3 regions of the Streptomyces sp. NPDC058001 genome follow, and region 1 is predicted to be linked to each of the others. Evidence: riboswitches for the same ligand, from Rfam matches in the RefSeq annotation. Region 1 holds a riboswitch; each other region holds the start of a gene.

Region 1 (6,266 bases):
CTCCCCGCCGTGGTCCTCCTCGATGAACGCCAACGCCAGGTCCAGCGCGCTGCTGACCCCGGCCGCCGTTGTCACGCGGCCGTCGCGGATGTAAATGGGCGCCGGGTCCACGCGGACCGCGGGATAGCTGGCGGCAAGCAGGTCGGCGAACAGCCAGTGCGTGGTGGCGCGACGACCGTCGAGCAGTCCGGCCGCGGCGAGTACCGAGGCGCCCGTGCACACCGACGCGACACGTCGGGCCACATGCGCCAGCCGGCGGACATGCGCGACCAGTCCGCTGTTCGCAGCGGCCGCCTCGTGCCCCTCACCGCCCGACACGACGACCGTGTCCACCGGTCCGCGAAGCCGCTCAAGGGCGCCTTGCGCCTGCAGTGTCAGTCCGGACTGGCAGCCGATCGGCCGACCTGCCGGTGTCACCACACGCACCCGATAGGCCGGCGTGGCTCCAGCTCGGTTCGCATAGTCGAACGCCGTGGTCAGGCAGGCGATGTCGAGCAGCTCTGCGCCGGGATAGCCGACGACGACCACGGCTGTGTGCTCGTCCATGCGATGACCGTACTGCGACCGACCAAGCCGCGACCACGGAGTCGGGAGATGTTGCTGCGGCTGGTTGACCACCGCGGTCGGATGATCACCGAACCGTAAGATCACGAACTACAGCTGCCGTGACTGTAAAGCCCAGAAGTTCAGGCCCGGTGCCGAATGCCGTCCGCAGCGCCGCTACGCAGTCCTGCCGTGGCCACCCCGGGATTGCGGACTCCCACCCGCGGTACGTGCGCTCGGAGACCTCGAAACGACCGTCACCCGGGGCTGCGCGGCCGGCGCGGCTTACTTCCGCGGCGCCTTTCCCCTGGGTCAGCCATCCCCGTTCAAGCCCGGCCGCCCGTATCCGCTCATTGATCATCACGCCGCCTTCCCCGGTATGCGAAGAGTCCACAGCTAGTAGCGACGGGGATGGGATCACCCATCAGCTACGCACGCCTACTCACCGAACGCCTACACATGGAACGGCACCGTCGTGATCACGATTTTCGGGACCGGGCGCAGGGACCGGCGCAGGCGGGTGGCGGTGCGGCTGTGGAGGAGTTGGTGGCGGCGGTGGCGGGTGACGAGTTCCGGGAGGATCACCGTGAGGGTGAGGTCGGGGTGCTGGCGGTGCAGGGCCTCGATGTAGTGGACGAGGGGGGCGACGGTCGCCCGGTAGGGGGAGACCACGATCTCCAGGGGGAGGTGGTCGCCCCACAACGTCCAGTACGCGCGCACCCGTTCGGCCTCCTCGGGCGTGAGGCTGATGTGGAGGGCGAGTACCGGTTGCCGGAGTGACGCCGCGTAGGCGAGGGCGCGCATGCCCGCCAGGTCGAGGGTCGCGAGGGCGACGACCGACAGGTTCCGGATCTCCTCGGGCGACTCCTCGTTCTCACCGTTGTCCCCCTTGTCTCCCTTGTCCCCGCCCTTCTCGGTTCCCTCCGGAGGCTCGTCATGGCGCACCGGTACGCAAGGCGGGCCCTCCGCGCCGGGTGCCGGCAGTTCCACCGTGTGCGGGCGCAGCCGCAACGCCTCCCGGACCGTCGCGTAATGGTGGCGGATCCGCAGCGTCACCAGCAGGAAGAGGCCGACGGCGACGATCGCCACCCACGCGCCCGAGGTGAACTTGCTGATACCCGCGGTGATGAACACCACGGCCGACAGGAGACCCCCCACCGCGTTGAAGCACATGCTCTTGCGCCAGTGCCGGTCCCGCAGCCGCCACCAGTGCACGACCATCCCGGCCTGCGAGAGCGTGAAGGCGAGGAAGACGCCGACCGCGTACAGCGGGATCAGCGCCCCCGTCTGCCCGTTGAACGCCACGAAGACCAGGGCGGCGGCCAGCGACAGGACGATGATGCCGTTGCTGTAGGCGAGGCGGTCGCCCAGGCGCATGAAGGTCCGGGGCGCGTAGTCGTCCCGCGCCAGGAGGGACAGTACGCGCGGGAAGTCGTTGTACGCCGTGTTCGCGGCGAGGAGCAGCACGGCCGCGGTGGCCGCCTGCACGAAGACGTACATCCAGCCGGATCCGAAGCTGAGGTGCGCCAGTTGGGAGAGGATCGTCTCCTTGCCGCTGGGCACCACACCGGTGAGATGGATGACGACGATGATCCCGGCGAACATCGCGATGAGCAGCCCGACCATCCAGGTCAGCGTCGTACGGGCCTGCCGCCACTCGACGGGCTTGAACGCCGGTACCGCGTTGGAGATCGCCTCGATACCGGTCATCGCGGTGGCGCCGGACGAGAAGGCCCGCATGATCAGGAACAGCGTCGCGCCCTCGGTGGCTGTGACCGCCGGGGTCGGCTGCGGCCGGAAGTCAGTCCCCGCCGAGTCGACGAGCCCGGCCACGATGAGCGCGAACATCGCGACGATGAACGCGTACGTCGGCGCGGCGAACAGCGCGCCCGCCTGCCGGATACCGCGCAGATTGCCCGCGAGCAGAACGACGATCACGACGACGCCGATGAGCACCGTGTCCGAGGCCAGCGAGGGAATCGCCGAGGTGATGGCCGCCACGCCCGAGGCGATCGACACCGCGACGGTCAGCACGTAGTCGGTCATCAGACCCGCCGCGGCGACCAGACCGGCCACCGGGCCCAGATTGTCGCCGGCCACGATGTACGAGCCACCGCCGTGCGGGTACGCGCGGATCGTCTGCCGGTACGACAGGCCGACCGCCAGCATCAGGAACACGATCGCGGCGGAGATCGGGAACGAGTACGCGAGCCCCGCCGTGCCCGCGAGCACGAGGACCGCGAGCATCGCCTCGGGACCGTACGCGACCGACGACAGCGCGTCGGCGGACAGCACGGGCAGCGCGACGAGCTTGCGCATCCGCTCGGACACCAGGGCGGAACTCTTCAGCGGTGTACCGAGGAGGATCCGCCGGCTCCACGCCCCGGCGCGCCCCAGCCGCCCGGCGGGCGGCTCCTCCTCCTCGTCGATCTGCTCGCCCGGCATACGCGCCCCCAAGGGCGTCAGGGCCACCAGACGTCCGAACCGGGCGGGTTGGAGCTGCGCCCGCGGCGGGAACTTCCCCAGGTCGGGGTCCACGGGCAGCGCGCGACGCCATGTCTCGGGCGGCGCGGACACCTCACCCCACTCGCGGCCCACCTGGCGCAGGGCGCGTTGCTGTTCCTCGTCCAGTTCCAGCAGTCGCGCGGCGGGTCCGGGCGGCCCCGCCGACGCCGCGTCCCGACCTCCGGATGTTTCGGTCACGAGCGGCAGTGTGGTCGATCAAGGTCACGCGGGCGTCCTGACATGCCGTAGGCCGGACCGGGAGCCGGGAGCCGGGAGCCGGGAGCCGGGAGCCGGGAGCCGGGAGCCGGGAGCCATGGCCGGATGACGGGGCGTGTGCGCCGGGTGCGATGATGCTCGGCGACAAGGCGACGGCGGACGAGGAAGCCGGTGTGAATCCGGCGCGGTCCCGCCACTGTGATCGGCGAGCGAGTCCCATACGAGGCCACTGCCCGGAAACGGGTGGGAAGGCCGGGACGAGCCTCGACCCGAGAGCCAGGAGACTCACGCGGTCGCCACCTCGATGAACCCAGGGCGGATTTCCCTGGAGGAGGGTGGTTCGGCATGCCTGCTAGGCAACCCGGGGACGGGACCGCCGACAGACCGATCGCCGCGAAACCGATCGCCGCGAAACCGCCGGGGCCATTGGTGCCCGTGCCCGTGCCAGTGCCCCTGCTTGTGCCCGTGCCGTGTGGCCCGCCCTTCGTCCAGGGACGCGCGATGACCGCCGGAACCCCCCTCCGCCCTGAGAGGAACCGTCCCATGACGACGGGCATACGCTCGCTCTCCCTGCCCCGGCGCCTGCGCCTGCCGCTCCCCCTGCTCCTGGCCTCGGTCCTGCTGGCATCCGGCTGCGGCGGAAGCGCCGGGGAGAAATCCGGCGACGCGGAGGGACCGGCCGTGAAGGGCTTCCCGGTCACCGTCTCCAACTGCGGTGTGAAGACGACGTACGAGCGACCGCCCCGGCGCGCGGTCTCGCTGAACCAGCACGCGACCGAGGTGATGCTCGCCCTCGGTCTGGAGAAGTCGGTGATCGGTACGGGCTATCTCGACGACGCGGTCCTCCCCGCGTACCGACCCGCGTACGACAAGATCAAGGTGCTCGCCAAGGAGTACCCGTCCTACGAGGCGCTGCTCGCCGCCGAACCCGACTTCGTGTACGGCGGTTTCGCGTCCACCTTCGACGAGAAGGAGGGGCGCAGCCGGGACACGTTCACCAAGGCGGGGATCAACACCCGGCTGAATGGGGAGAGTTGTGCGTCCGGGGCCGTGACGATGTCCATGGTGGACAAGGAGATCCGGGATGTCGCCAAGGTTTTCGGCGTCCCGGAGCGGGCCGAGCGGCAGGTGAAGGCGCTGCACACCACGCTGGACGGAGTCGACGGCCGCCTCGACGGCGTGGATCCGGTCAAGCTCTTCGTGTACGACAGCGGCGACAAGACCGCCTTCACCGCGGGCGGTACGGGCATCGGCAACGCCATGATCGAGCGGGCCGGCGCGACGAACCTCTTCGCCGACGTCGACAAGGCGTTCGGTGATGTGTCGTTCGAGCAGGTGGCCGATCGGGCGCCGGACGTCATCCTCATCTATGACTACGGTGACCAGACCGTCGAGCAGAAGAAGAAGTTCCTGCTCACCAACCCGGCGTTGCGGGATGTGCCCGCGATCAAGAACGAGCGGTTCGCGGTGCTGCCCCTGTCGTCCACCGTGCTGGGCGTACGGGTACCCGCGGCGGTGGAGTCGCTGGCCCGGCAACTCCATCCGGAACGCTTCCGGTGACCGGAGCGAGCGAGACGACCGGAGTGGGGGAGACGACCGGGGCGGCCGGGACGACCGAGGTGCCGGTACCCATACCCGTACCGGCTTCGGCACCCACGTACCGCCGTCGTCGGATTCCCTACCCCCTGGTCCTGGCCGGGCTCGGTGCCCTCGTGCTGGTCGCGGCGACCTTCGGTATCGCGGCCGGTTCGATCGGCATTCCGGCGGGGGACGTCTGGGGCATCCTGCTCCACCAGGTCCATCCCGGTCTGGTCGAACCGACCTGGTCGGCGGCGCGCGAGACCATCGTCACGGATGTCCGGCTGCCCCGCGTGCTGCTCTGCGCGGTGGTCGGGGCGGGTCTTTCGGTGGCCGGTATGGCGTTGCAGGCGCTGGTCCGCAATCCGCTCGCCGACCCGATGCTGCTTGGCGTGTCCTCCGGCGCGAGCGTCGGCGCGGTTCTCGTCCTGGTCTTCAACCTGACGCTGTTCGGTGCGTTCTCGCTGCCGATCGCCGCCTTCTGCGGTGCGCTGGCGGCGCTGATCGCGGTGTACTTCCTCGCCCGTTCCGGCGGCCGGATGACCACCGTACGGCTTGTGTTGGCGGGCGTGGCCATGGCCGAGGTGCTGTCGGCGGTGGCCAGCTTCCTCATCGTCACCTCGAACGATCCGCACAAGACGCAGTCGGCGCTCCGCTGGATGCTCGGCGGGGTGGCCGGCACCACCTGGACGATGGTGTGGATTCCGGCGGGCGCGGTGCTGCTCGGCACCGCCGTACTGCTGGGTGTCTGCCGCCCGTTGAATCTGCTGCTCGCGGGGGAGGAGGCGGCCACGGCGCTGGGCCTGGACGTGCACCGCTTCCGGGCCGCGCTGTTCACGCTGGTCGCGCTGATGATCGGCACGATCGTCGCGGTCAGCGGCCAGATCGGTTTCGTCGGCCTGATCATGCCGCATGTCGTACGGCTCCTGGTGGGCGCCGACCATCGCCGTGCGCTGCCGGCCGCCGCACTGCTGGGCGCCGCGTTCCTGATCGCCGCCGATCTGGCCGCGCGCACGCTGATGAGGCCCGAGGAGATTCCCGTAGGCATTCTCACGGCGCTGGTCGGCGGCCCGTTCTTCCTCTGGCTGATGCGCGGGAGGTCGGTATGACGGACTCACTCGAACCCGGCACGCTGGACATCGACGCCGTCTCGGTGGTCGTCGACGGCCGGCCCCTCGTCCACGAGGTGTCCTTGGCGGTGGCTCCGGGCGAGGTGGTCGGTCTGGTCGGTCCGAACGGCGCCGGCAAATCCACCCTCCTGCGGACGGTGTACCGCGCGCTGCGCCCCACGTACGGGCGGGTCCTCGTGGACGGCGCCGATGTCTGGCGGACGCCCGGCAAACGCCTGGCCCGGCGACTGGCCGCCGTACCGCAGGACCACGCGGGCGACTTCGAACTCACCGTGTACGAGGTGGTCGCCATGG
Region 2 (6,266 bases), on a different contig from region 1:
GAGCCGTCGGACGCGCCCGCGTCGCGCAGCATGTTTTCGACGCCATGTGATGACACGGCGAGCAGTACCGCGTCGCGTCCCGTGACTGCCTCGCGTGGCGCGGCAGCGCGTACCCCATCGCCCAACCGGTCGGCGAGGTTCCGTGCCTTGGTCTGCGACCGGCCGCCGACCGTCACCTCATGTCCCGCACGAGCCCAGCCTTCGGCCAGAGCCGTCGCCAGCGTTCCCGTTCCCAGAATCCCGACGCGCATCGCCGCTCCCTCTCACACAGTGATCGTTGGACGGCCACGGTAGAGAAGGTGTGACGCACCGATCGGTGTGCTTCGGGGGCGCGATGATGGGTGGCGAGATGACTGATCACGATGCCCACCGTCATGAGTTGGTCGCCGATTGCCGACTGCGCGCGGCCACCGATCTCTTCGCCCACACCTGGGACCCCGTTGTCCTGGTCGCACTGCGCTCGGGACCGCACCGGCGCCGTGAACTACGCGTCGCGATCGGCGGGATCAGCGACAAGGTGCTGACGGACGCATTGCACCGATTGCTCGCCGGCGGTCTGATCAGCCGGCACGCGTACGCCGAGGCGCCGCCTCGGGTCGAGTACGACCTGACCGGTTTGGGGCAGAGCCTGGTCGACGGTCCGATGCGGGCGCTCGGGCGCTGGACGATCGAGCACGGCGACGAACTTCTTGAGGCACAGGAAAGCGCGGCGCCGGACGACGGCCGACGGTACGAGTGACCCGAAGTAAGGGAAGGCTAAGTTTAGTTAAGTGGATGGTCGGTTGCGGGAAGTGTGCTCGGTGTGCCCCTGGTGGGGCGGGTGGGTCGACGTGCGGCACTGACAGGTCCATGATCGTCGTCTCATCCGGCGCGGTCCTGTCGAGACCGCGTGGTGTCGCAGATGGAGGCTTCATGACGGACTTCGCAAGCGCCGCGCTCACGCTCGACCGGGTGCGGCTCGGCGCGGGTGGACCGCTCGCCCGCGTGCGCCTGGCGGACGGCAGGGTCACCCATGTCGTGACGGAGGTGGACGGGACCGGGGGACGGGCGGCATCCGCCGAGGGCGAAAGGGTGCTTGACCTCGAAGGACGCGTACTCCTTCCGGGGTTGTGGGACGCGCATGTGCACATGGCGGAATGGGCGAGTGCCCGGCACCGCCTCGACCTGTCCGGTACCGCCTCCGCGCGGGCGGTGGCCGACCTCGTGCGGGACCACGGCGGCCGGGAGCCCGGCCGCACGGTGCTCTTCGGGTACGGGTTCCGCGACGGGCTGTGGCCCGACGCCCCGCACAAGCGGCTCCTCGACTCGGCCCTGCCCGACCGGCCGACCGTCCTGGTCAGCGCCGACCTGCACGCCGTATGGCTGAACTCCGCCTGCCTCGCCCTGGTCGGCCGCGCCGACCATCCGACCGGTCTGGTCAGGGAACACGAGGCCCACGAGGTCCTGTCCGTCCTTCCCGAGACACCGGCCGATGTGGTCGACGGCTGGGTCGCGGACGCCTGCCGGGCCGCTGCCGCGCGCGGGATCACCGGTGTCATCGACTTCCAGTACGGCGACGCGGTCGGGGACTGGGAGCGTCGCTCGGCCGAGGCCACGCCCGCCGTACGGGTGTCCGCCGCCGTCTATCCGAGCCACCTGGACGCGGCCGTGAAACGTGGACTGCGCACCGGGTCCGAGATCGGCGCGTCCGGGGGCCTGGTACGGGTCGGTCCGCTGAAGCTCTTCACCGACGGCTCGCTCAACACCCGTACCGCGCTGTGCCACGACCTCTATCCGGGCCTTGAGGGCACGGACGGCGCCCACGGCATCGCGCAGACGTCACTGGACGAGTTGGTGCGGCTCATGCGCCGGGCCGCCGCGCACGGCATCGAACCGGCGGTACACGCCATCGGCGACCACGCCAACACCGTGGCACTGGACGCCTTCGACGCGGTGCGCTGCCGGGGCAGGATCGAGCACGCGCAGTTGCTGAGCCCCGAAGACCTGCCGCGCTTCGCGGAGTTGGGCGTCACGGCGGGGGTGCAGCCCCGGCACGCGACCGACGACCGTGATGTGGCGGACCGGCACTGGACCGGGCGCACCGACCGGGCCTTCGCCTATGCCGACCTGCTCGCCGCCGGTGCCCGCCTGGAGTTCGGCTCCGACGCTCCCGTCTCGCCGCTCGACCCCTGGCTCGCCATCGCCTCGGCCGTCAGCCGCACCGACGACGCCCGCCCCGCCTGGCACCCGGAACAGCGCCTGTCCGTACGGGACGCGCTCGTCGCGGCGGCCCGCGGGCGACGGCTCATCAGGGTCGGGGACGCCGCCGATCTGGTGGTCGTGGAGGTGGACCCGCTGTCGGCCGACCTGGACACGCTGCGCGCCATGCCCGTGCACGCCACGATGACGGACGGCCGGTGGACCCATGGCCCGTACCTCCATGGCCCGTACTCGCATGAGCCGGTACTGCCATGAGAGAAAGGTTCCTGACGGTGTATTCGATGGCGCGCGACGGTCGGGGTGGGCCGTCGACCCGCGTCGCGCGGCCCTGGTGGTCCTGAACGTCCAGAACCACGCCAGATGCCGGATCAGTCGGCTGGATCACACCAGGTGGCACGGTCTTGGCCAGGTACCCGCCAGGCGGTACCGTCGGTGCGATATCGACGACGGCAGGACGGAAGCCGGTGAGAATCCGGAACGGTCGCGCCACTGTGTGCCATCCCTTGTGCGAGGGGGGCGAGTCAGACCCGTAGCCGTCGTCCAGTGCACCACCGAGATGGGACGCGAACTCCCAGAGGAGGCCCCGCCATGGCGCAGCATGTCGCCCCGCCGGCCGTCACCACCCCCGCTCTCCCCGCCAAGCTGCCGATCGGCGCGATCGTCCCGTGGGCGGTTTTCTTCGGCATTCTGATGCTGGTCCTGCTCTACTTCGTCGGCGCCGAGCAGGGCGCCACCGCCGTGGTCTCCGGCGAAGACGTCCACGAATGGGTGCACGACGCCCGCCACCTCCTCGGCTTCCCCTGCCACTGACGCAAGGGAAACCGACACCTACATGAACTCCGCAACGGTAAGAAATCTCCTCGTACGCGGCATGCTCGCCGGCCTCACCGCCGGCGTACTCGCCCTGGTCGTCGCCTACTTCCTCGGCGAACCGTACGTCGACAAGGCGATCGGCTTCGAGGAGGCCCACGCCTCAGGGCACGAGCACGAGGTCGAACTCGTCTCCCGCTCCTTGCAGTCCACCGCGGGCCTGGCCACCGGTGTCCTGATCTACGGGATCGCCTTCGGTGGCATCGCCGCCCTCGCCTACTGCTTCGCGCACGGCCGGGTCGGCCACTTCGGTGCGCGGGCCACCGCGCTGTTGCTGTCCGGCTGCGCCCTGCTCGCCGTGTACGTCGTGCCGTTCCTGAAGTACCCGGCCAACCCGCCCGCGGTCGGCAACGGCGACACCATCGGCAAGCGGACCACCCTGTACCTGCTGATGGCGCTGCTCAGCGTCCTGATCGCCGTGGCCGCCACCCTGCTCGGCAAGCGGCTCGCACCGAAGCTGGGCACCTGGTACGCCACGGTCACCGCGGTGGCCGCCTTCGCCCTCGCGATCGGACTCGCGTACGCGTTCCTGCCCGTCATCAACGAGGTTCCCGCCGACTTCCCGGCCACCGTGCTGTGGCGGTTCCGGGTCTCCGCACTGGCCATCCAGATCACCCTGTGGGGCGGATTCGGCCTGGTCTTCGGGGAGTTGGCCGAGCGGCTGCTGAATCCCAAGCCCGCGACAGTCACTGCGGGCCGGACGGTCGCCGCGCCCCACTGACCGAACGCCACCGTACGAGTGAGGACTTGCGGAACCGGGGAGGGAGCCGAAGACCCCTCCCCGGCCGGTCCCGTCGTAAGGACGACGGTCCAGTCGTCAGGACGCGGGGAGTTCCGCGCGGACGGTGCGGGCGGCGGTGACCAGGTTCTCCAGTGCGGCGCGGGTCTCGGGCCATCCACGGGTCTTCAGGCCGCAGTCGGGATTCACCCACAGCCGTTCGGCGGGAATGGCCTTGAGTCCGATCCGCAGCAGTTCGGCCGCCTCCTCCGTACTCGGCACCCGCGGCGAGTGGATGTCGTACACCCCGGGTCCCGCCTCGCGCGGGTAGCCGTGGGCGGCGAGTTCGCGGGCGACCTGCATGTGCGAGCGGGCGGCCTCCAGGCTGATGACATCGGCGTCGAGGTCGTCGATGGCCTGGACGACGTCCCCGAACTCGGCGTAGCACATATGCGTATGGATCTGCGTGGCCGGACGCACGCCACTCGTACTGAGCCGGAACGCCTCGGTGGCCCACGCCAGGTAGGCCGGGCGGTCGGCCGTGCGCAGCGGGAGCGTTTCGCGCAGGGCGGGTTCATCGACCTGGATCACCGAAGTCCCGGCCGTCTCAAGGTCGTTGACTTCGTCGCGTAGCGCGAGGGCGACCTGGCGGGCGGTGTCGCCGAGGGGCTGTTCGTCGCGGACGAAGGACCAGGCGAGCATGGTGACCGGGCCGGTGAGCATGCCCTTGACCGGGCGATCGGTGAGGGACTGGGCGTACGTCGTCCAGCGCACCGTCATCGGCTCGGGCCGCGAGATGTCGCCGGCCAGGATCGGCGGACGGACATAGCGGGTGCCGTAGGACTGCACCCAGCCGTGCTGCGTGGCCAGGTATCCGGTGAGCTGTTCGGCGAAGTACTGGACCATGTCGTTGCGTTCGGCCTCGCCGTGCACCAGGACGTCCAGACCGGTCTTCTCCTGGAAGGAGATCACCTCCTGGATCTCCGCCCTGATGCGCTCCTCGTACCCCGCGGTGTCGATACGTCCGGCCCGCAGGTCGGCGCGGGCGGTGCGCAGTTCGCCGGTCTGCGGGAAGGAGCCGATGGTGGTGGTCGGCAGCAGCGGCAGGCCGAGATGGGCCCGCTGGGCTCCGGCCCGTTCGCCGTACGGCTCGGACCTGTGGGCGTCGGCCTCCGTCACGGCGCCGGCACGGGCCCGTACCGCCGGGTCACGCGTGATCGGCGAGCCCGCCCGGGAGGCCAGGTCCGCGCGGTTCGCGGCGAGTTCGGCGGCGATCGTGTCGGTGCCCTGCGCGAGACCCTTGGCCAGGGTGACGATCTCGGCCGACTTTTGGCGGGCGAAGGCGAGCCAGCGCAGGATCTGCGGCTCGATGTCCCGCTCCAGTGCCGAGTCGAGCGGCACATGCAGCAGGGAGCAGGAGGCCGACACGTCGACCCGGTCGGCGAGGCCGAGCAGGGTGCCGAGTGTGGACAGGGACTTCTCCAGGTCGTTCACCCAGACGTTGCGGCCGTTGACCACGCCCGCGACCAGGCGCTTGTCGGGGAGTCCGCCCACGGCGGCCAGGGCGTCCAGGTTGGCGGCGGCCTCGGTGAAGTCCAGGGCGAGACCGTCGACCGGAGCCTTGGCCAGCACCGGCAGCGCGTCGCCGAGCCGGTCGAAGTACGAGGCGACCAGGAGCTTCGGCCGGTCAGTGAGACCGCCCAGCTCCCGGTAGGCGCGTGTGGCGGCGTTCAACTCGGCCGGGGTGCGGTCCTGGACGAGGGCGGGCTCGTCCAACTGCGCCCATTCCGCGCCGGCCGCGCGCAGATCGGCGAGGATCTCGGCGTACACCGGCAGCAGCCGGTCCAGCAGGGTCAACGGTTCGAAGTCCGTCGGCGCGCCCGGGGCGGGCTTGGCCAGCAGGAGGTAGGTGACCGGACCGACCAGCACCGGACGGGCGCTCAGCCCGAGGGCGAGGGCTTCCGTCAACTCGGCGACCTGCCGGGTCGGGTCGGCCGTGAACACCGTGTCCGGGCCCAACTCGGGCACAAGATAGTGGTAGTTGGTGTCGAACCACTTCGTCATTTCCAGCGGCGCCACGTCCTGGGTGCCCCGCGCCATGGCGAAGTAGCCGTCCAGGGCGTCCGCTTCGACGGCGGCGCGATGGCGGGCGGGAATGGCACCGACCATGACGGTGGTGTCGAGCATGTGGTCGTAGTACGAGAAGTCACCGGTCGGCACCTCGTCCATACCGGCGTCGGCCAGCTCCCGCCAGGTGGCGCGACGCAGTCCGGCGACCGTGGCACGCAGGGCGTCGGCGGTGACGCGGCCCTTCCAGTAGCCCTCGATCGCCTTCTTCAACTCCCGGCCCTGACCTTGGCGGGGGTAGCCGTACACGGTGGCCCGTGCTGCCGCGGCTGCGGTCTTGGCGGTCACGGAGATCTCCTTCGCGAGATGAATCCCTGAGATCCCGGCGACGGGACGCGAGCGCGAAGGGGTG
Region 3 (6,266 bases), on a different contig from region 1:
CGGGTCGATGCTGATGGAGTCATCGGTGGCCGTGATGGCCCTGATCGCGGCCTGCATCATCGACCCCGGGCTGTACTTCGCGATGAACGCGCCGGCCGGGGTCATCGGCGACTCGGTGCAGTCCGCGTCGCAGGCGGTCGCCGGGTTCGGCTACACGATCTCGCCGGAGGACCTGGCCGCCGCCGCCAAGGCCGTCGAGGAAGAGTCGCTGCTGTCCCGCACCGGCGGTGCCCCGACGCTCGCGGTCGGCGTCTCGGAGATCTTCTCGAAGGTGACCGGGGACGGACTGCGGGCGTTCTGGTACCACTTCGCGATCATGTTCGAGGCGCTCTTCATCCTGACCGCCCTGGACGCCGGTACGCGCGTGGGCCGCTTCATGCTCCAGGACATGCTCGGCAATGTGTACAAGCCGTTCCGCAACATAAGCTGGAAGCCGGGGCTCGTCCTGACCAGCGCGATCGTGGTGGCGCTGTGGGGCTACTTCCTCTGGGTCGGCGTGCACGAGCCGCTGGGCGGGATCAACCAGCTCTTCCCGGTCTTCGGTATCGCCAACCAGCTCCTCGCGGCCGTCGCGCTCGCCGTCTGCACGACCCTCCTGGTGAAGTCCGGTCGGCTCAAGTGGGCCTGGGTGACCGGGGTTCCGCTGATCTGGGACGCGACGGTGACGCTCACCGCGAGCTGGCAGAAGGTGTTCTCCAGCGATCCGCGGGTGGGCTTCTTCCAGCAGCGCGCGAACTACCAGGACGGCATCGACGCGGGCAAGGTCCTGCCGCCCGCCAAGACCATGGACGACATGCACACGGTGGTCACCAACTCCACCGTGGACGGCGTCCTCACGGCCGCCCTCGCGCTGCTCATCGTGATCGTGATCGCCGACGCGGCATGGGTCTGCGTCCGGCACATCCGTAACCCTGAGGCGAGCCGGCTCAGCGAGACACCGTACGTCGAGTCCAAGCTGGTCGCCCCGGACGGCCTGTTCGCCACTCCCCAGGAGAAGTTGGAGCTGGCGGCGGAAGCGGAGCGGGTGCCGTGATGCTGGTGCGCGGAGTGCGGGTACTGCGCTGGATGCGGTGGTACGTACGGGAGTTGACGGACGAGTCAGCGTACGACCGGTATGTCGCACACGTACGGAAAGACCATCCGGACGCGCCCGCGCCGTCCCGGCGAACCTTCGAACGGGAGCGGACGGACCGTCAGGAGGCGGACCCCCGACAGGGGTTCCGCTGCTGCTGACCGCACCCCGGCGGCGCGTGGGAAGTCGTCACCCGGTACCCGGTGGCGCGGGCATGTCGTACAAGCGCTGTGCGACGCGCCGCGCCACCAGGGCCGCCCAGCGCTTCGCCTTCTCCTCGCCGGTGGCCTCGCCGACGCCGAGCAGCACCGTGCCGACCCGGGCCCACACCGTGTACCGGGGCCCGGTGCCGTCGGTGCCCAGGGTCTCCTCGCGGACCAGGATCGCCTCGTCGCCCAGTCCGCCCAGCCGCCGCACCTCGTGCCGCACGGGCGTGGCGGCCCCGTTCGAGTCGGCGTCGTACGCCGCGCAGTACGCGTACAGGTCGTACTGGAGCCGCAGATAGCGTCCGGCGTCCCGCACGGGCATCGAGATCAGCCGCTGGATCACCAGCGCATCGGGCGCCGCACCCGGCTCCCCCGCGTCCTCGGGCCGCGCCCAGGCGACGGCCGCGTCACGCGCGCTGCTCCCCCGGTACTCCGGCAACTCCTCGCGGTACGCGGTGATCCGGGGCCCGGGGTGCTGCTGGGCGCACTCCGACCAGACGCCGGGCCGGTATGCGGGGTTCGCGTCGAACCAGCCCTCGCGGGGGCCGTCGTCGTACGCCTTCAGGCCCCGGGCGAACTCCGCTCGCGGGACGAGCGCGCCGGCCAACTCCGTGTCCGTGAAGACGCGTTCCGGGTCGGCGGAAGCGTCCGCTCCGGGGGCGGTGCCGGCAGCCGCGCCGGGCGTCGTCCGTGCCGCCCCGGCGCCTCCCACGGGCCGCTCGCCGCCCCCGCAGGCCGCCGCCGTCATGGACAGTGCGAGCGCCGCCACAAGGGCCGCCACGGGCCGTCTCCGTGCCCCCACAGGCCCTCCCCACGCCGTCAGTTCCTGGCCTCCGGGACTCTATCCGACACAACATGTGGGGGTGCTTCCCGGACCCGGCACAAGATGTATGCTCATGCTCGCTGTCGCCGCAGGGGAATCCGGTGCAAGTCCGGAACTGTCCCGCAACGGTGTACTGGTCCGCATTCGCGCACCCGTGAGTCCGATGACCTGCCGACGGCGTACCCGGTCCGACCGGTCCGGGTACCGACATGACGTCCGGGCCCCGAGGAATGGGTCGGTGGACGCGGCGCGCCGCCGCACGCGGCCACGTCCGCGTGCCCCGCTCCCCCGTCCGAGGCCCAGAGCCGAGCGAGGGAGAGCTTCACGTGACCATCGCGCCAGCCGATCCGGCCTCAGTGACCGTTCCGGTGAATGCGACTGTTCCGGCGGACGACGGTCCCGGTGCCGCGCTGCTGCGCACCCTGACCGCCCTGACGGCCGACCTTCCCGGCGCCGACCCGGGACGCGTCGCCGCCGCCGCGCTCCGGGGACGCTCCGCCCGCGCGGACCGTGCCGAACTGCGGGAGCTGGCGACCGAGTCGGCCGCCGGTCTCATCTCCGAGGACCCGGTCTACTCCCGGCTCGCCGCCCGGCTGCTCACCATCGGCATCGCCGAGGAAGCCGCGTCGCAGGGCGTGCGCTCCTTCTCGGACTCGGTCGCGACCGGTCACCGCGAGGGCCTGATCGCGGACCGCACGGCCGCGTTCGTCACCCTGCACGCGAAGCGTCTCGACGCGCTGATCGACGTCCACGCGGACGACCGCTTCGGCTACTTCGGGCTGCGCACCCTGCACAGCCGCTATCTGCTGCGGCACCCGATCACCCGGAAGGTGGTCGAGACCCCGCAGCACTTCATGCTGCGCGTCGCGTCCGGACTCGCCGAGGACGACAGCGCCCGCGCGGTGGACGAGGTCGCCGCGCTCTACGGTCTGATGAGCCGCCTCGACTACCTTCCCTCCTCCCCCACGCTCTTCAACTCCGGTACCCGCCACCCGCAGATGTCGTCCTGCTATCTCCTGGACTCCCCCCTGGACGAGCTGGACTCCATCTACGACCGCTACCACCAGGTGGCCCGCCTGTCGAAGCACGCGGGCGGTATCGGCCTCTCCTACTCCCGGGTGCGCGCCCGGGGTTCGCTGATCCGCGGCACCAACGGCCACTCCAACGGCATCGTCCCGTTCCTGAAAACCCTCGACGCCTCCGTGGCCGCCGTGAACCAGGGCGGCCGGCGCAAGGGCGCGGCGGCGGTCTACCTGGAGACCTGGCACTCCGACATCGAGGAGTTCCTCGAACTGCGGGACAACACCGGCGAGGACGCCCGGCGCACCCACAATCTCAACCTCGCGCACTGGATCCCCGACGAGTTCATGCGCCGGGTCGCCGCCGACGCCCCCTGGTCGCTGTTCTCGCCGGCCGACGTGCCCGAACTGGTCGACCTGTGGGGCGACGCGTTCGACACCGCGTACAAAGCCGCCGAAGCCGCGGGCCTGGCGAGGAAGACGATCCCCGCGCGGGACCTGTACGGCCGGATGATGCGCACCCTCGCGCAGACCGGCAACGGCTGGATGACCTTCAAGGACGCCGCCAACCGCACCGCGAACCAGACCGCCGAGCCCGGCCACACCGTGCACTCCTCGAATCTGTGCACGGAGATCCTTGAGGTCACCGACGACGGCGAGACGGCCGTCTGCAACCTCGGCTCGGTCAACCTGGGCGCGTTCGTCACGCCGGGCTCCGGCGACGGCATCGACTGGGAGCGCCTGGACGACGCGGTACGGACCGCCGTGACCTTCCTGGACCGGGTCGTGGACATCAACTACTACCCGACCGAGCAGGCCGGCCGTTCCAACGCCAAGTGGCGCCCGGTGGGCCTCGGCGCGATGGGCCTCCAGGACGTCTTCTTCCGCCTGCGGCTGCCCTTCGACTCGGCCGCCGCCCGCGCCCTGTCCACCCGGATCGCCGAGCGGATCATGCTCGCCGCGTACGAGGCGTCGGCGGACCTCGCCGAGCGGAGCGGCCCCCTCCCTGCCTGGGAGAAGACACGCACCGCGCGCGGGGTGCTGCACCCCGACCACTACGGTGCCGAACTGACCTGGCCCGAGCGCTGGACGGCCCTGCGGGAACGTATCGCCACGACCGGGATGCGTAATTCACTGCTCCTCGCCATCGCGCCGACCGCGACCATCGCGTCCATCGCCGGGGTGTACGAGTGCATTGAGCCGCAGGTCTCCAACCTCTTCAAGCGCGAGACGCTGAGCGGGGAGTTCCTCCAGGTCAACGCCTATCTGGTGGAGGACCTGAAGCGGCTCGGGGTGTGGGACGCGCGCACCCGTGAGGCGCTGCGCGACGCCAGCGGCTCGGTCCAGGGCTTCGCGTGGATCCCCGCCGACGTCAGGGAGCTGTACCGCACGGCGTGGGAGATCCCGCAGCGCGGCCTCATCGACATGGCGGCGGACCGCACCCCGTTCCTCGACCAGTCGCAGTCCCTGAACCTGTTCCTTCAGACGCCGACCATCGGGAAGCTCAGCTCGATGTACGCGTACGCGTGGCAGCGGGGGCTGAAGACGACGTACTACCTGCGGTCGCGCCCGGCGACCCGGATCGCCCGCGCCGCCCAGGCCACCGCCCCCATCCCCGTACAGCAGCCGGCGCCCGACGCGGACGCGGTCGCCTGCTCCCTGGAGAACCCCGAGTCCTGCGAGGCATGCCAGTAATGACCACCGCTTCTGAACCCGCCGCCGAGAAGAACCTGCTGGACCCGGGGTTCGAGCTGACGCTCCGGCCCATGCGGTACCCGGACTTCTACGAGCGCTACCGGGACGCGATCAAGAACACCTGGACCGTCGAGGAGGTCGACCTCCACTCGGACGTCGCCGACCTCGCGAAGCTGTCGCCCGGTGAGCAGCACATGATCGGACGCCTGGTCGCCTTCTTCGCGACGGGCGACTCGATCGTGGCGAACAACCTGGTGCTCACGCTGTACAAGCACATCAACTCCCCCGAGGCGCGGCTGTACCTGAGCCGGCAGTTGTTCGAGGAGGCCGTGCACGTCCAGTTCTATCTGACGCTCCTGGACACCTATCTGCCCGACCCGGACGACCGGACGGCGGCCTTCGCGGCGGTCGAGAACATCCCGTCGATCCGTGAGAAGGCCGAGTTCTGCTTCAAGTGGATGGACTCGGTCGAGAAGCTGGACCAGCTGGAGTCCCGCTCCGACCGGCGCCGGTTCCTGCTCAACCTGATCTGCTTCGCGGCCTGCATCGAGGGCCTGTTCTTCTACGGGGCCTTCGCGTACGTCTACTGGTTCCGCTCGCGCGGGCTGCTGCACGGTCTGGCGACGGGCACCAACTGGGTGTTCCGTGACGAGACGATGCACATGTCGTTCGCGTTCGAGGTGGTCGACACCGTACGCAAGGAGGAGCCGGACCTCTTCGACGACCGGCTCCAGGAGCAGGTCACCGCGATGCTCAAGGAGGCGGTCGAGGCCGAGTTGCAGTTCGGCCGCGACCTGTGCGGCGAGGGACTGCCGGGCATGAACACCGAGTCGATGCGGCAGTACCTGGAGTGCGTCGCCGACCAGCGGTTGCAGCGGCTCGGGTTCGCCCCGGTGTACGGCTCGCAGAACCCGTTCTCGTTCATGGAACTCCAGGGTGTCCAGGAGCTGACGAACTTCTTCGAGCGACGCCCGTCCGCGTACCAGGTGGCGGTGGAGGGCTCGGTGTCGTTCGACGACGAGTTCTAGGCCGCCGGAGGTTACGCGGCCAGGTGGAGGGAGCGGTCCGGTGCTTCGGTGCCGGACCGTTCCGCCCCTCGGAGCTGGCGGTCGATCCGGCGTTCGTGCAGGAAGCCGTAGGCGGAGGGCGCGAGCAGGAGGAGGAAGACGGCGCCGACGGTCAGGTAGTCCAGGAGTGCGTTCATGCCGCTACTGTGCCGCGATCCCGACCCCACCGGCAGTGGCAGAATTGTCATACACCCTCGATTTACTGCCACCGCTGCGGCAGACTGTCCGGCATGCTGAAAAACGTGGTCGCGGTCCTGCTCGACGGGGTGCATCCCTTCGAACTCGGCGTGGTGTGCGAGGTGTTCGGCCTCGACCGCAGTGACCAGGGACTGCCGGTGTACGACTTCGCGGTGGCGTCGGCCGAGGGCCCGGTCCTGTCGACGC

What was found. A riboswitch is a leader RNA that binds a small molecule or an ion and turns the genes downstream of it on or off. The one in region 1 is predicted to bind cobalamin.
Region 2: linked by a shared signal. The riboswitch ahead of ACFVT5_RS16720 (CbtB-domain containing protein) and the one ahead of ACFVT5_RS12125 (ABC transporter substrate-binding protein) in region 1 are both predicted to bind cobalamin.
Region 3: linked by a shared signal. The riboswitch ahead of ACFVT5_RS31165 (ribonucleoside-diphosphate reductase subunit alpha) and the one ahead of ACFVT5_RS12125 (ABC transporter substrate-binding protein) in region 1 are both predicted to bind cobalamin.

Annotation. Positions count from the first base shown of each region.
Region 1 is NZ_JBHVQT010000004.1:518,255-524,520, reverse strand. Features, by position in the region: gene ACFVT5_RS12135 (GlxA family transcriptional regulator) at 1-546, opposite strand, end outside; gene ACFVT5_RS12130 (APC family permease) at 997-3,246, opposite strand; cobalamin riboswitch at 3,424-3,551, shown strand; gene ACFVT5_RS12125 (ABC transporter substrate-binding protein) at 3,808-4,824, shown strand; gene ACFVT5_RS12120 (FecCD family ABC transporter permease) at 4,884-5,951, shown strand; gene ACFVT5_RS12115 (ABC transporter ATP-binding protein) at 5,948-6,266, shown strand, end outside.
Region 2 is NZ_JBHVQT010000006.1:269,922-276,187, reverse strand. Features, by position in the region: gene ACFVT5_RS16735 (NADPH-dependent F420 reductase) at 1-251, opposite strand, end outside; gene ACFVT5_RS16730 (winged helix-turn-helix transcriptional regulator) at 350-739, shown strand; gene ACFVT5_RS16725 (amidohydrolase) at 913-2,454, shown strand; cobalamin riboswitch at 2,604-2,752, shown strand; gene ACFVT5_RS16720 (CbtB-domain containing protein) at 2,788-3,009, shown strand; gene ACFVT5_RS16715 (CbtA family protein) at 3,032-3,790, shown strand; gene metE (5-methyltetrahydropteroyltriglutamate--homocysteine S-methyltransferase) at 3,887-6,202, opposite strand.
Region 3 is NZ_JBHVQT010000013.1:239,864-246,129, forward strand. Features, by position in the region: gene ACFVT5_RS31150 (carbon starvation CstA family protein) at 1-1,033, shown strand, start outside; gene ACFVT5_RS31155 (YbdD/YjiX family protein) at 1,033-1,233, shown strand; gene ACFVT5_RS31160 (hypothetical protein) at 1,262-2,059, opposite strand; cobalamin riboswitch at 2,123-2,292, shown strand; gene ACFVT5_RS31165 (ribonucleoside-diphosphate reductase subunit alpha) at 2,428-4,815, shown strand; gene ACFVT5_RS31170 (ribonucleotide-diphosphate reductase subunit beta) at 4,815-5,843, shown strand; gene ACFVT5_RS31175 (hypothetical protein) at 5,855-6,019, opposite strand; gene ACFVT5_RS31180 (helix-turn-helix domain-containing protein) at 6,113-6,266, shown strand, end outside.